2 regions of the Klebsiella sp. CSG-1 genome follow, and region 1 is predicted to be linked to the other one. Evidence: predicted binding sites of a transcription regulator. Region 1 holds the regulator's gene; the other holds the start of a gene.

Evidence for each region. The regulator Fur, encoded in region 1, represses iron uptake genes when iron is present. The targets are predictions, from matches to a motif close to ATAATAATGAGAACNACTATCAA.
Region 2: the regulator Fur is predicted to act here: its motif matches at 1,812-1,834, upstream of AC007G_RS26065 (TonB-dependent siderophore receptor).

Annotation. Positions count from the first base shown of each region.
Region 1 is NZ_JBWNLD010000001.1:316,159-323,358, reverse strand. Features, by position in the region: gene AC007G_RS01610 (sugar phosphate isomerase/epimerase family protein) at 28-1,080, shown strand; gene AC007G_RS01605 (Gfo/Idh/MocA family protein) at 1,090-2,262, shown strand; gene AC007G_RS01600 (substrate-binding domain-containing protein) at 2,306-3,322, opposite strand; gene AC007G_RS01595 (phytanoyl-CoA dioxygenase family protein) at 3,467-4,612, shown strand; gene fur (ferric iron uptake transcriptional regulator) at 4,675-5,127, opposite strand; gene fldA (flavodoxin FldA) at 5,420-5,950, opposite strand; gene ybfE (LexA regulated protein) at 6,100-6,393, opposite strand; gene ybfF (esterase) at 6,527-7,200, opposite strand, start outside.
Region 2 is NZ_JBWNLD010000017.1:68,696-75,895, forward strand. Features, by position in the region: gene AC007G_RS26065 (TonB-dependent siderophore receptor) at 1-1,770, opposite strand, end outside; gene AC007G_RS26070 (septation protein A) at 2,233-2,772, opposite strand; gene AC007G_RS26075 (YciC family protein) at 2,825-3,568, opposite strand; gene AC007G_RS26080 (YkgJ family cysteine cluster protein) at 3,594-4,007, opposite strand; gene ompW (outer membrane protein OmpW) at 4,281-4,916, shown strand; gene AC007G_RS26090 (nickel/cobalt efflux protein RcnA) at 5,331-6,446, opposite strand; gene rcnR (Ni(II)/Co(II)-binding transcriptional repressor RcnR) at 6,567-6,839, shown strand; gene AC007G_RS26100 (type I restriction endonuclease) at 6,988-7,200, opposite strand, start outside.

The sequences.
Region 1 (7,200 bases):
AAGTGCACATTTTATGACGGAGTTTTTATGCTTACGATGAAAGGTCCAGGCGTTTTTCTTGCGCAGTTTGCTCGCGATGAAGCGCCTTTTCATTCTCTGAACGCGATCGCCGGTTGGGCGGCGGAAAAAGGGTTTAAAGGGGTGGAGATTCCCAGCTGGGATGCGCGCCTGATTAACCTTGAGCGCGCGGCGGAGAGCCAGACCTATGCCGATGAAGTGCTGGGCATCCTCGATGAACACGGGCTGGCGTTGACCGACCTCGCCAGCCACCTGCAGGGACAGCTGGTGGCGCTGCATCCGGCCTTCGATCTGCCTGCCGATAGCTTTGCCCCGGCGGCGCTGCGCAATAATCCCCGGGAGCGCCAGCAGTGGGCAAGCGAGCAGCTGCTGCTGGCGGCAAAAGCTTCACGGCGGCTGGGCCTGACGAAGCATGTCACCTTTTCCGGTACCCTGCTGTGGCCCTATCTCTACCCCTATCCGCAGTGGCCGGAAGGGTTGATTGAAGAGGGGTTTACCGAGCTGGCCCGCCGCTGGACGCCGATCCTCAATGCCTTTGACCAACAAGGCATCGATCTGTGCTACGAAATTCATCCCACCGAAGACCTTCATGATGGGCTGACCTTTGAGCGCTTTCTGGAAAAAACCGGCAACCACCCGCGCTGCAACATCATGTACGACCCGAGCCATCTGATCTTGCAGGGAATGGATTACCTGACCTACATCGACCATTACCACGAGCGCATTAAAGCATTTCACGTTAAGGATGCCGAGTTTCGCCCGGACGGCAAAACCGGCGCCTACGGCGGTTATCAGCCGTGGAGTCGCCGGGCGGGACGCTTTCGTTCACCGGGAGACGGGCAGATCGACTTCGGGGCGATCTTTTCAAAACTGACCGGTTATGACTTTGACGGCTGGGCGGTTCTGGAATGGGAGTGCTGTTTTAAGAATCCGGAAGATGGCGCCCGGGAAGGGGCGCAGTTTATCGCGGAACACATCATCAAGGTGACCGATCAATCCTTTGATGATTTCTGTAAATCCTATGCCGATCGTTCGGTAAACCGAAGCATTCTCGGACTATAAGAGGGCAAAATGAGCAGACAAACTTTGCAGGGACGGCGTATTCGCTTAGGAATGGTGGGCGGCGGAGAGGGGGCTTATATCGGCGGAATTCATCGCTTTGCCGCCCGGCTTGACGATCGCTACGAGCTGGTGGCCGGCGCATTTGACGTCGATGCGGAAAGGGGACGGGCGTTTGCTCTCGACAATTTGATCGCCGAGGATCGTGCCTATACCGACTATCAGAGCATGGTTGCCGCCGAAGCGGCCCGCGAGGATGGTGTCGATATCATCGCTATCTGTACGCCGAATTTTACCCATTTCCCGATAGCCCGCGCCTGCCTTGAAGCGGGGATAGATGTCATTTGCGAAAAGCCGCTCACCACCACCCTGGCGGAAGCGGAGGCGCTGCAGGAGATCGTGGCGCGAACCGGGCGCTTCCTCGGCGTGACCTATACCTATTCGGGTTACCCGATGGTTGTGGAGGCGCGTGCGCGGATCGCGGCAGGTCTGCTCGGCAAGGTACGTACTGTACAGGTGGAATATCCGCTGGAGTGGATGGCCACCGGCGTGGAACTGAAGAATAACCCGCAGGCGGCCTGGCGGGTCGATCCGCTGAAAAACGGCCGCGGCGGATCGATTGGCGATATCGGTACCCACGCCTATCATCTGGCGGGCTATGTCACAGGGTTGAAGGCGCAGAGCGTGCTGGCTGACTTAGCCACTTTCGTTGAAGGCCGTGCTCTGGATGATAATGCCCATGTGCTGATCCGCTATGAAGGCGGCGCGCGTGGAATGCTGTGGTCTTCGCAGGTGGCGATCGGCTGCGCCAACGCGCTGCGTCTGCGGGTATTTGGCGAAAAAGGCAGTTTGATCTGGTCCCAGGAGCAGCCCAACGAACTGGTTTTCACTCCGTTAGAAGGGGTGACGCAAATCATTAAGCGCGGGCGCGCGGATCTGGATGCGCTCACGCAAGCGCGTACCCGCACGCCGCCGGGCCATCCTGAAGGCTATATCGAGGCGTTCAGCAACCTCTACAGCGGCTTCGCCGCAGCCTTGCATAGCCGTGAGGCGCAGCAGGCGCTCAGCCTGACGGGGGCCGCGGTACCGCAGGTGTATGATGGTCTTAAAGGCGTGGCGTTTGTCGAGGCGGTTGTCGACAGCCATGAGCAGGGGTCGCTGTGGGTCACGCCAGCATACCGCTGAGGCGATGTGGATGCGCACTCTTCACCGACTGCGCATCTTCCTTTCAGGTATACATATTGAACCGGGTGATGATGTTGATCCGTGAATAGGGTTTGAGCGAGTCGCCCTCAGGGATAAAACCGTGGAAGGCCAGCAAAGAGCGGAATGCGGTCTGCGCATCCAGCTGCAGATTGTGTTCTATCAGCGCATCGATTTTCCCCGCCTGCATCAGTGCCCGGTTTTCCCGGTCAAAATCATGGCCGATAAAGGTCTTTATGCGTCGGTTTCTCTCGGCGAAGGCGCGGATAATCCCCGCGTTACCGCCGCCGACGGTATAGACCGCTTCGGTATGCGGATGAGCATCAAGGTACTGGCACAGACAGGCGTACATCTGATGGTCAATGCCTAGTCCGCCGGCGACGACATTGATGCTGTTGCGCGGGGCAAACTGTTCAATTCCCGAGATAAATCCGGCAATACGCTCCCGCTCTCCGATGAAATCATTGCTGCCGGTGACGGCGGCGATTTGAGTGCTGTCGGCGCCCAGCCACTTTGACATCAAAAATGCCGCGGCTTTGCCCGCATCAACATTATCCATGCCGATGTAGCGCAGACGGGCGCTGGACGGAATGTCGGTGACGATGGTGACAACCGGCACGCGGCGTTTGAGCAAAGCGTCGATGGTGGAAACCAGCGAGGGGGAGTTCATGGCCTTTAAAATCACGCCGTGGCTGCTGAGCGCGCATTTTTTCAGCAGCGCGTTCATCTCTCGCTCGCTGATGTCCTCGTAACAGTGGAAGCGGAGCTGAATGCGAAAGGGGTTAAAGCTGGCTAACTGGCTGCTGAGCGCCTCCCTGACCAGCTCGCTAAAGCGTTCAGGGGTATGCATGATGACATCGAAATAGATCGTTCTTCCCTGGGCGAGCCCGGACTTTTGCAGCAGTTCCAGATCGGCCAGAGCCTGCTGAATGCGATGCAGCGTTTGCGGGTGTACCTGCCCCCGATGATGTAGCGCCCGGTCGATCGTGGCGAGACTCAGTCCTGACTGAGCGGCTATCTGCTTTTGGGTAAATTTTGCCATCGATCACATGAGGTTTTTATGAGGTGTTTTTGAGGTTCTTGATGTGGAGTCTAGCTGCTAAGTTATTTCTTAACAACGTTCGTTTTCGAGACGTTGAACAAAAAAATAACCGCCGTCTGGCACCCTTACCCCGTGGAGCTACTCATGACATCGCAATATTTTGTCCGACCCGATCGGGCCTCAGTTGAGGATTTCAACATCTTCTGTCAGCAGCAGGTGAACAAACAAGACTATCCGCTGGTCAGCGAAGTCGCTGAGGAAGTTCTGATTTACGACCATGACGTGTTAGCGCAGGTCGCGGCGACCAATAAACATGCGGTATTAAGCGAGCTACATCAGGGGCTCTCTTACGGTCCCGGCGTGCTGGTGGTACGCGGGCTTTATCAGGATATGGATGTCATCGACCGCGCTTCGGCGGTGTTTGAAACCATCATGGCCGATGAGTCTCGCACCCGGGTTCAGGCTGACCACTTTTCTCGCGCGGGGAACAATGGCCGGATCTGGAATGCGTTACAAAAGCTGGCGGAGCGTAGCCCGCAGACCTTCTGCGACTACTATGCTAATGAAATGCTTGGGTTAATTTGTCAGGCGTGGTTGGGACCTGCGTGGCGAATGACCGCTCAGGTTAACCAGGTACGCCCTGGCGGCGAAGCGCAGCAGCCCCATCGCGATTATCATCTCGGCTTTCAGCAGGGCGAGTTTGTTGCCGAGTTTCCCATCCCTGCGCAGATTCTGTCGCAGTATTTGACGTTACAAGGGGCGGTTGCGCACAGCGATATGCCGCTGGCGTCAGGGCCTACGCGCCTGCTGCCGTTTTCGCATCAGTATGAGCTCGGCTATATGGCCTACCGCCAGCCGGAGTTCGTCGACTACTTTAACCAGCACTATGTTCAGTTGCCGTTGCAAAAAGGCGACGGGCTGTTTTTTAACCCGGCGTTGTTTCATGCCGCCGGGAACAACACGACGACTGATCATGTTCGCACCGCTAATCTTTTGCAGATCTCCTCGGCGTTCGGCGTCCCGATGGAAGATGTGAACCATGAGCTGGTGTTGAAAAAAATCTATCCCCAGCTTCAGGACGGACAATATCGCGCGGGCGATTTTCAGGCGCTGATTGCCGTGGCTGCCCGGGGCTACTCATTCCCCACCAATCTTGATACCGACCCGCCATTAGGTGGAATGGTCCCGAAAACCCAACAGACTCTGGTGCGGGAAGCGCTGGCAAACCGGTGGGATGAGGAACAGTTTACTCGTGCTCTCGACGAGCATACCGCGCGCAGAAAAGGGTAGGCGTTTGCACATAAAAAAAGCCAACCGTCAGGTTGGCTTTTTGCGGTCCGCGCGGTGGGAAATTACTTTTCCAGCGCGTCGTGTGCATGTTCATCTTCGCGGCAGTCGCCTTCCGCACAGTGGCCGTAAAGATACAGGCTGTGGTTGGTCAGACGGATGCCATGGCGGTGGGCGATTTCACGCTGACGCGCTTCGATAGACTCATCGCTGAATTCGATCACTTTGCCACAATCGAGGCAAATAAGGTGATCGTGATGGTGCTGCTGGGTCAGTTCGAAAACAGATTTACCGCCTTCGAAGTTGTGACGAGTCACAATGCCAGCATCATCAAACTGGTTCAGCACGCGATAAACAGTAGCGAGACCAATTTCTTCACCCATGTCGATCAGGCGCTTGTATAAATCTTCCGCACTGACGTGATGGTTATCCGGTTCCTGCAGGACTTCCAGGATCTTTAATCGTGGAAGTGTGACTTTCAGGCCAGCCTTCTTTAATGCGGTATTGTTGTCAGTCATGCGGAATCTGTCCTGTTGCTAAACGATCTACTTCCATCAGCGGAAGTAATACAGAGAATCACCCGATGCAATGCGTCTCATTATAGAACTGCCATCGTTAAATGAAAACTGCAAGTATCGGGCCTTGTATGCTGTCAAAAACGAGGTCCCAGCTACAAACTGCGTCACCTGACCTCGTTAAATCAGAGGACATTGTACAGATATGTGATTAAAAGTTAAAAACTTGTAGCTATTAGTTTGATTGCTTCTATCTATTAATGCGGCGAAATTTAACGGTAACGCCGCACAATCATCAGGCGTTTTTGATTTCTTCGAGATGCAGCTCTTCAGAGACCTGCTTAACCCACTTAGTCACGCGTTCGTTGGTCAGCTCCGGCTGGCGGTCTTCATCGATAGCCAGACCGACGAAGTGATCGTCATCCGCCAGGCCTTTAGAAGCTTCAAAATGATAGCCCGCAGTCGGCCAGTGGCCAACGATGGTGGCGCCGCGCGGTTCAATGATGTCGCGGATGGTGCCCAGCGCGTCACAGAAGTATTCCGCGTAGTCTTCCTGATCGCCGCAGCCAAACAGCGCAACCAGTTTACCGTTAAAGTCGACCTCTTCCAGCGTCGGGAAAAAGTCATCCCAGTCGCACTGAGCTTCACCGTAGTACCAGGTCGGAATGCCGAGCAGCAGGATGTCGTAGGCTTCCAGATCTTCTTTGCTGCTCTTGGCAATGTCGTGAACATCAGCAACATCTTTACCAAGCTGCTTCTGAATCATTTTTGCAATATTCTCGGTGTTGCCCGTGTCGCTGCCAAAAAAGATGCCGATGATTGCCATGAGTAAAATAACCTCTTGAAACTTAATGATGTGGTAGTGGCGTAATGCCCGCAGATAACGGCAATCATAGCAGAACAGGAGAGGGCGCGGAAACAGCAATCACGCCCGACTGCACACTCTGCTACATGAAAGTGTTTTTTTGAGGATTTTCAGGCTTTATCCCGGCTGTGCAGGGTTGCCAGCTGGTTCATCAGCATCTCTTCGATCAAATCGCTGCGGTTCATATTGCGAGCTTCCGCCAGTTCGTTGAGCGCATCAACCGCTTCAGCGTTGAGTTTTAACTCCACACGCTTCAGGCCGCGAACTTTATCGCGTTTGAGCTGATTGCGTTTATTTATGCGCAGTTGTTCATCGCGCGAAAGCGGATTGGTCTTTGGTCTACCCGGGCGACGCTCGGTTGCGAACAAATCTAATGTCGTACGGTCCGTTTGTTCTTTTGCCATGATTCAGAGTGACTTCGGGGAAACAAGTTGCCGGGCTATAGCCGACACAGATAGCGCGCCATAATACATCAGGCGAACCGCTGCGCCAACGACCGCGGGCATTCTGCAGCGCGGTCGGGCAGTTTTTAGCCAGTTAAGCCTGCAAAGCGGTCAGATAGCGACGAATGGCGCGCAGGACGGCTTCCGGTTTCTCCGCATGTACCCAGTGGCCGGCGCCGGCGATGACGTGCGCCCGCGCCTGTGGGAACTGGGCGAGCAGGGTATCGCGATAGTCATCGGTGACGTAGGGGGAGTTGCCTCCCGGGATGAACAGGGTTGGATGAGGCCAGGCAGGAACCGTTTGCCAGCCCACGATGTGCGGATATTGATCCCATAACACCGGCACGTTGAAGCGCCACTGGCCATCAACGAAGGATTTCAGCAGAAACTGAATCACGCCTTCTTCCTGTAGATGTTCGCGCATCACCGTGGCCGCCTGCTGACGGGACGCGGCGCCGGCGTCGGTGACGGCATTGATGGCGTTGAAAATTTCATCATGACGGCGCACGTGATAGTCCACCGGAGCAATATCAATGGCGACCAGGCCTGCGATGCGCTCCGGCGCCAGCGCGGTGAGCGCCATGACCGCTTTTCCGCCCATCGAATGACCAATAAAGGTGGCTTTCTCTATCTGCCGATCGTCAAGAGTATCGAGCAGATCCTGCGCCATCGCCGCGTAGGTCATCTCCGGCGAACGGGGAGAAAGACCGTGGTTACGCATATCAACCTGCAAAATATCGTAGTCGTTCACCAGGTCGCGGGCGAGGA
Region 2 (7,200 bases), on a different contig from region 1:
GATGAGCAGGGTGCCTTCCAGCCCTTCGACGACCGCTTTGCCGCCGTTTTGCCATTGCAGAATATTGTTGCCGCTCGAGGTATAGCCCAGCACATCGGTACCGGAGACGATTTTGTTTTTATAATCGTTACGGAACCACGTTACCCCCGCGTTATAGCCGTTGAGGTTAAATTCAAGGCCGAGCTCTTTATTGATGCTGATTTCCGGATCGAGGTCCGGGTTGCCGAGCAGGTAGCAGCTGCCGTTGCTGATGGTGTTCGGGCAGCCGTTGCCGCGGGTCGACAGCAGATAGCCTTCGCTGGACTGGTACAGGTTTGGGGCCTTGAAGACACGTGCAATGCCGGCTTTGACTTTGAACATCTCGCCCAGCTCCTGCGCCAGGTTCAGGCTCGGGCTCCAGTTACTGCCAAATTCATTGTGGTAGTCAAAACGCAGTCCGGGGATGATATTGGTGCCCGGCATCGCCTCAATATTATCTTCCAGGTAGAGGCCGGTGAGGGTCGCGCTGTTGGTGGTGCTGCGCTGGGAGGCCTCGCCTGAGGTGCCCGGGATGGTCTCGCCGCTGACGTTGGTTGCCTGCATGGAGGCGGGGTCGTTGAGTTCATCGCGGTTCCACTCCATCCCGAGGGTCAGGGTCTGGTCGGCCAGCCAGTGGAAGGGGAGATTCAGCTCGCCGGTCGAACGCCAGGATTCAAGGCGGCTGGTGGCGTACTCATCGCTGTTGATCATCCCTTCTACGCGCCCGGTAGAACCTTCCTGCAGACGAGTGTTATTGGTTTTCTCGTAATAGACTCCGGCTTTGGACTGGCCCCAGTCCCAGATTCCGTTATAGGTCAGCCCCCAGGACTGGCGATACAGACGGTTGGTTTCATGGCCATACAGCTCGCTGACCAGGCCATCGGGGCTGAGGTTACCGTTACTGTATTGGGTATCACCGGCGTAAATATTGCCCTGGCGGCTATAGGCGTAGTTAAAATCGACAATCTGCTGCGGCGTCAGTTTCCATGACAGCAGGGCGTTGATGTCCTTGTTGCGCACCCCTTCGCGACCGGCGGCGTACGAACCATTTTGCGCATGGTTGATGTCCCAGGCGTCGGCATCCGTTTTATTGATGTTACCGTACAGCCGCATGGTCAACGCATCGCCGGCCAGCGGTCCATTGAGGCTAAAGTTGGCGCGATTCGTCGCCCCCTCTTTGTTGTTTTCCGGCTGGTTGGTATAAAACGATAGCGAGCCATGCCAGTCGTTGGTGGGGCGTTTGGTAATGATATTGACCACGCCGCCGGCGGCTCCGGATCCGTAGCGGGCTGCTGCCGGGCCGCGCAGAACTTCAATGCGTTCGACCATCTCCGGTGGCACCCAGTTGCTATCCCCGCGGGTATCACGTTCGCCGCGCCAGCTGTAGCGTACCGAGTTACGGGAGGTGACCGGTACGCCATCGATCAGGATGAGGGTGTTCTCCGGCCCCATTCCGCGAATATCGATCTGCCGGTTGTTGCCCCGGCTGCCGCTGGCGCTGTTGCCGGTTAAATTGACGCCGGGCATTTTACGAATGATTTCCGACAGGTCGTTAACCGGGGGATCCCGGGCAATATCTTCAGCGGTGATGACAGATACCCCCGGCTTCTGCTTGAGTGCTTCTTCAGCCGTGCTGTGTACCACCATAGTTTCGGTATCGCGTTCAACCTCGTCAGCAAAGGCGTCGGGCGTCAGAAAGCCTGCAAATACCAGCGCGAGGGGCGTAATGGCATAATAGTTCTGCGATCTCATTGTAAATATCCATATCAAAGCGTTAAAAATTGAGACTGCGAATATCAATGATAATTATTATCATTTCAATGTGTGCAAATGAATCTTCATCAAATCCTCACAATTGGCGCAATTTTCCCGGGTTATGGCAGAAATGGTGAATAAACGGGCGGGATTGACGTCGGCTGCAGGAGATAGCTGTCGGCGCCGCGGGGAATAAGGCGCAGAGTGGGTGGGTTATCGGGGCCAGTGTTTGTCTTCTTTCGTCTCAGACTCGCTGGACGTTTGCCGCTGATGCCAGGCCGCAGTTCCGCCAGACGGATACAGGTGAGTGCGCTTACTGAACGGTTTTCTACGCAAGACGCGGGTCAGGAAAACGGCAAATAACGCGAGTCTCAAGAGCAAGCGCTGAAAACGAGGAGAGGGGAATACGCAACGCAAAGGAGAGCGGGGGCAAAAGCGATACCCCCGGCTTGCCGTTGATTAGTGGTTATCGTCCTGCGGCATATGGCGATAGATGTACACGCCGCTCAACAGCGTGAAGACCAGCGTCAGCGCCGTCAGGCCGAAGACCTTGAAGTTGACCCAGATATTCTGCGGCAACCAGAAAGCGATATAGATATTGGCCAGACCGCAGAGAATAAAAAACAGCGCCCAGGCGAGATTCAGACGCGACCAGACCTGCTGCGGCAGGGTCAGCTCTTTGCCGAGCATGCGTTGAATCAATGGCTTTTTCATCACCCATTGGCTGAACAGCAAAGCGCCGGCAAACAGAGCGTAGATGACCGTGACCTTCCATTTTATAAACTCATCATTATGGAAGAAAATGGTCAGGCCGCCAAATACAGCAACCAGCACAAAGGTAATCAGCGCCATCTTTTCGACTTTACGATAGCGTACCCAGGTATAGATCAGCACGATAGCGGTGGCGATAATCAGCGCGGTGGTTGCGGCGTAGATATCGTAGAGCTTGTAGAAGGCGAAGAAGACTACCAGCGGTAAAAAATCCAGAAACTGCTTCATACATCGGACCCGTCGTTCAGATAGGGCCGGAAGAGTCCCGGCCCAGGTTAATTTAGTTGCGGATAAGCATATACAGGCGGAACAAATAGATCAGCAACAGTGCAGAGATCAGATTGCTGATCGTATTGATAACCACCGCGCCGACGTTCGGCGTCAGTACCGCAAAGCTGGATGCAAACAGCAGCAGTAGCGTTTTCGCCAGCAGCCAGCCAATCACCGCCGGGGCGACCAGACGCATATTGGCCCACACCAGACGCATACTGCTGCGCATGGCGTTAAAAATCCCCAGCTTATCCTGCACCAGCATGATGGGGGCAAAAGCCAGCACGATAGCGAGCAGCACGCCCGGCACCAGCACCAGCATCATCCCCATCTGCACCACAAAGGTGGTGAACAGGATCAGCAGCAGCAGCTTTGGCAGTACCGGCGCAGAAGCTCCGATAGCGCGCAGCGCGCTGACCCGCTGTCCGGCGGAGACCAGCTGAATCATCAGCAGCACGCCGCCGGCCAGAATGGCGTTACCCACCAGACCGGAGAAGGTCGATGCGGCCGAGGCGCGCAGCAGGATCTGCTGTTGCTCCGGGGTCATGTTTTGCACCAGCTCAAACAGCCCGGCGCTCCCCGCCAGATTATCCCCTTCGCTCAGAATCGAGAGCTGCTCTTCACTGGGTGAAAAAGCATGGCCAAGGACTACCGTAATTAACGCGCATAACAACGCAATCAGTAAAATGGTGACAAACTGATTACGAAAAAAATTTCCCGTGTCACGGTAGACGGTCTTCGCCGTGATAGACATGCACTCTCCTTGAGTATTGCAGGTGTTAACTAGCCGGCGATTGTACCGCAAATCCCTCGTGGGTAGCAGCCTCTGCCGTTGTCAGGCTAAGTATATCTTTGTAAAGAGGGATGAGCGGCGGCAGGCCGTAGCGGGCGCGGGCCCGGTTGCAGGCTTCGTTTACCTCGCCGCCTTCACCGGACTGGGCGAATTCGCGGCAGGGAGAGGGGCGGTGCTGATAAATTGAGCAGTGCACCGATTCGCCGATTTCCCCCTTGAGGGCGGCGCAGCGGCTTTGTCGTTGGTTGGTGCCGCTCATGCAGCGCAGAAAAGGGGTTAGCGGCTCGGTAAGCTTCGTCGGCACAACGCCGCCGGCATCGTCGGCTTCCGCCCAGTAGAAAGAGACTCGAAAATACGCACAACAGGCACCGCACGTCATGCACGGGTTGATTTCACTCATGATTACACCTGATAAAAACGCATCAACACAGATTGTCGGCAGATAAATTATCCAGACGCATCGAAGGCGGCAAGGGGCGGGGAAAAATTTTTTCGCTGCCCGGAAAGTGAAAATTGATGTGAATGTGAGTTTTTTGGTATCGCCATGAAAGTAAAAATTAATCTGGATCAATAAATGTTAAATCTCACAACTTTATGTGATCGAGAACGGATCAAAGGTAACTCGTTATGGGTATATTAGCCCGCGCTGAATAACCATAATGAGGAAGTGGATATGAAAAAGTTAGCAGCGGTTGGCATTATTTTGAGTACCCTTTCCGGCAGCGTCTGGGCGCATGAAGCCGGAGAGTTTTTTATTCGTGCGGGTTCGGCCACCGTTCGACCGACGGAAGGTTCTGATAACGTGTTAGGCAGTCTGGGCGGGTTTAACGTCAGTAATAACACGCAGCTGGGCTTGACCTTCACCTATATGGCGACGGACAACATCGGCGTTGAACTACTGGCGGCCACGCCATTCCGTCACAAGGTTGGCACTGGCCCGACCGGGACCATCGCCACCGTGAATCAGCTGCCGCCAACGCTGATGGCGCAATGGTATTTCGGCGATGCCCAGAGCAAAGTACGCCCGTATATCGGTGCAGGTATTAACTACACCACCTTCTTTAATGCCGACTTTAATGACACCGGTAAAAATGCCGGGTTGAGCGATCTGAGTCTTAAAGACTCCTGGGGAGCGGCAGGTCAGGTGGGGCTGGATTACCTGATTAACCGCGACTGGTTGCTGAACATGTCGCTGTGGTACATGGATATCGACACCGATGTGAAATTTAAAGCCGGCGGCGTGGACCAGAAAGTCAGTACTCGCATCGATCCGTGGGTGTTTATGTTCTCTGCCGGCTACCGGTTCTGAGTTCTTCTGCAAACCCCTTCTAAAAAACTGGTCATGATATGACCAGTTTTTTATTTCCTCCGGACCCTCTCAGTTATCCCCTGTGACGTTATGCCGCTTCGCACAAGCGAGCCCCTGATAATGGTCAGTTATTTTGTCTAATAATCGCTTATGAATTAAAAACTGATGCCTGTCCGGGGAATTTTGCCGCGAGGGATGCAAGGAGAGCAAAGATACAGCTTTGCATGACTGTTGAGTGTGATGGTAACGGGTTGTACTTAGGTGACGGACGGTACCATGCAAACAACAGATAAATACGGAAAAGAGGCGAGAATCGAGCGGATAAAGGCGGCTATTAATCCGCGGGGTTATGGTCAGTCAGCCTGTTCCTCTTCTTGATACTCAGCGCGAAGAAGAGGAACAAGATGAACAGGATTAGCTCAGCAGGACGAACCCGCTGTGGATAGCCAGATAGAGACCCATGACGGCAATCAGCAGGCTTGAAAAATAGGGGGCTCTGCGGGCAAGAGTATGAAAACCGTCCCAGCGTCTGGCGACCTGACGGACGCCGATTGCAGCCCCCACGCCCACCGTCACCAGCGTCAGGGCAAGTCCAATACTAAAACTCACCACCAGCGTTGCGCCCAGCGCCAGAGCTTTGATCTGGATACAAATCAACATTACCGTAATGGCCGCAGGACAGGGGATTAACCCGCCGGTCAGGCCAAAGAGTAAAATCTGCCCGTTGGTGACCTCTTTATTGGTGAACCGTTTTTCTATGTCGTGCGCGTGGGCCAACTCATGCGCATCCCGGTACGCTGTGGAATCGACATCCAGCCCTTCAAGTTCCGTATGATCGTGCGTATGTTCATGCTCGCAAAATTCCAGGTCGTAATCATGGACATGGCCGCGATGTCCCAGCGACAGGCGAACGCGAAAATCATGTGGTTCCGGAATGGGGGATATTGACTGCAGATAGCTACCGCAATCGACAAAAGCAAATGACTGCGTACCAGCGGGCGATTCTCGCTGCGTCACTAACGAAACAGTCCCGGCATCCCATTCTCTGCCGCTGAGCGTACGTATGCGCCAGTGCGGCGGCTGACCCTCTTCAAAAATGGACAGTTCCACTTCGCCATGACCGGTATCGATCAGTCTTGATTCATCATGATGGTGCCGCTCGCTTTCCTGCTGGCTGGTCAGCCAGTTTTTTTCTCCCTTCCAGGTTCGGCAGAACATCCAGACGGCGGTACCGAGAATGATGATGGCAGAAACCAACTGCAGCCACGGCTCAGCCGATTCGGCGGTAAAACGGTTACTGATATACATTCCGCCAAAAGCAATCAGCCAGACGATGGCGGTGTGTGAAAGAGTGGCCGCGAGTCCGAGCATGGCAGCCTGTCTGGCCGTGCCTTTTATGGCAATGATGAAGGCCGCCATCATCGTTTTTGAATGTCCTGGCTCCAGCCCATGAAGTGCGCCGAGAAGCACCGCGCCTGGAATGAAGAACCAGGCGTTTCCTTGCTGAAGTAGTGTTGTAAAGTCGGTCATGAGTCGAATTCTGGGTCGTGGAAGGTGTCTGGATTCTACTCCCCCCCAGTACTAAATACTACCCCCCAGTAGAATCGTAATGGTAGAATCAGCCACGACTTTTCCATGGGAGATTGCAGCATGTCGCATACCATCCGCGATCAAAAAAAGCTTAAAGCCCGCACCAACAAGATTCAGGGGCAGGTCATTGCGCTGAAAAAAATGCTCGATGAACCGCATGAATGTGCCGCCGTGCTTCAACAGATCGCCGCAATACGCGGGGCGGTCAATGGATTAATGCGTGAGGTCATTAAAGGCCATCTGGTCGAGCACATTGTTCATGAAGGGGACGAGGCGAAGCGAGAAGAAGATCTGGAGGTTATTTTGAAAGTACTGGACTCCTATATTAAGTGATAACTCCGTGGCAGTCTGATTTTTCCGGCGTGAGTGACGAAACCGCAGATGTTGATGTCACAACTAGTTGTGCCAGCGACACCTGACGATTTTAACTATGCAGAAGGCATCATTAAAAAATCCCGCATATCGCGGGATTGAGTGTATTTCAAGTAGTCTCATTTTTTTTCTTTTTGAAGTTTTCATCATTAGTTACATACTGGAATGCGTCTAATATCAACCCAGATATCCTTAGAATATCCTCGGGTTTGTCGAGGTATATTCTCGTCCCATCATGCTCAAGTCGTGCACGTGATATTTCATTGATTGCTATAGGTGTTAATTCAATAGGTATTTGTATGGACGAGCGACTTTTTTTATC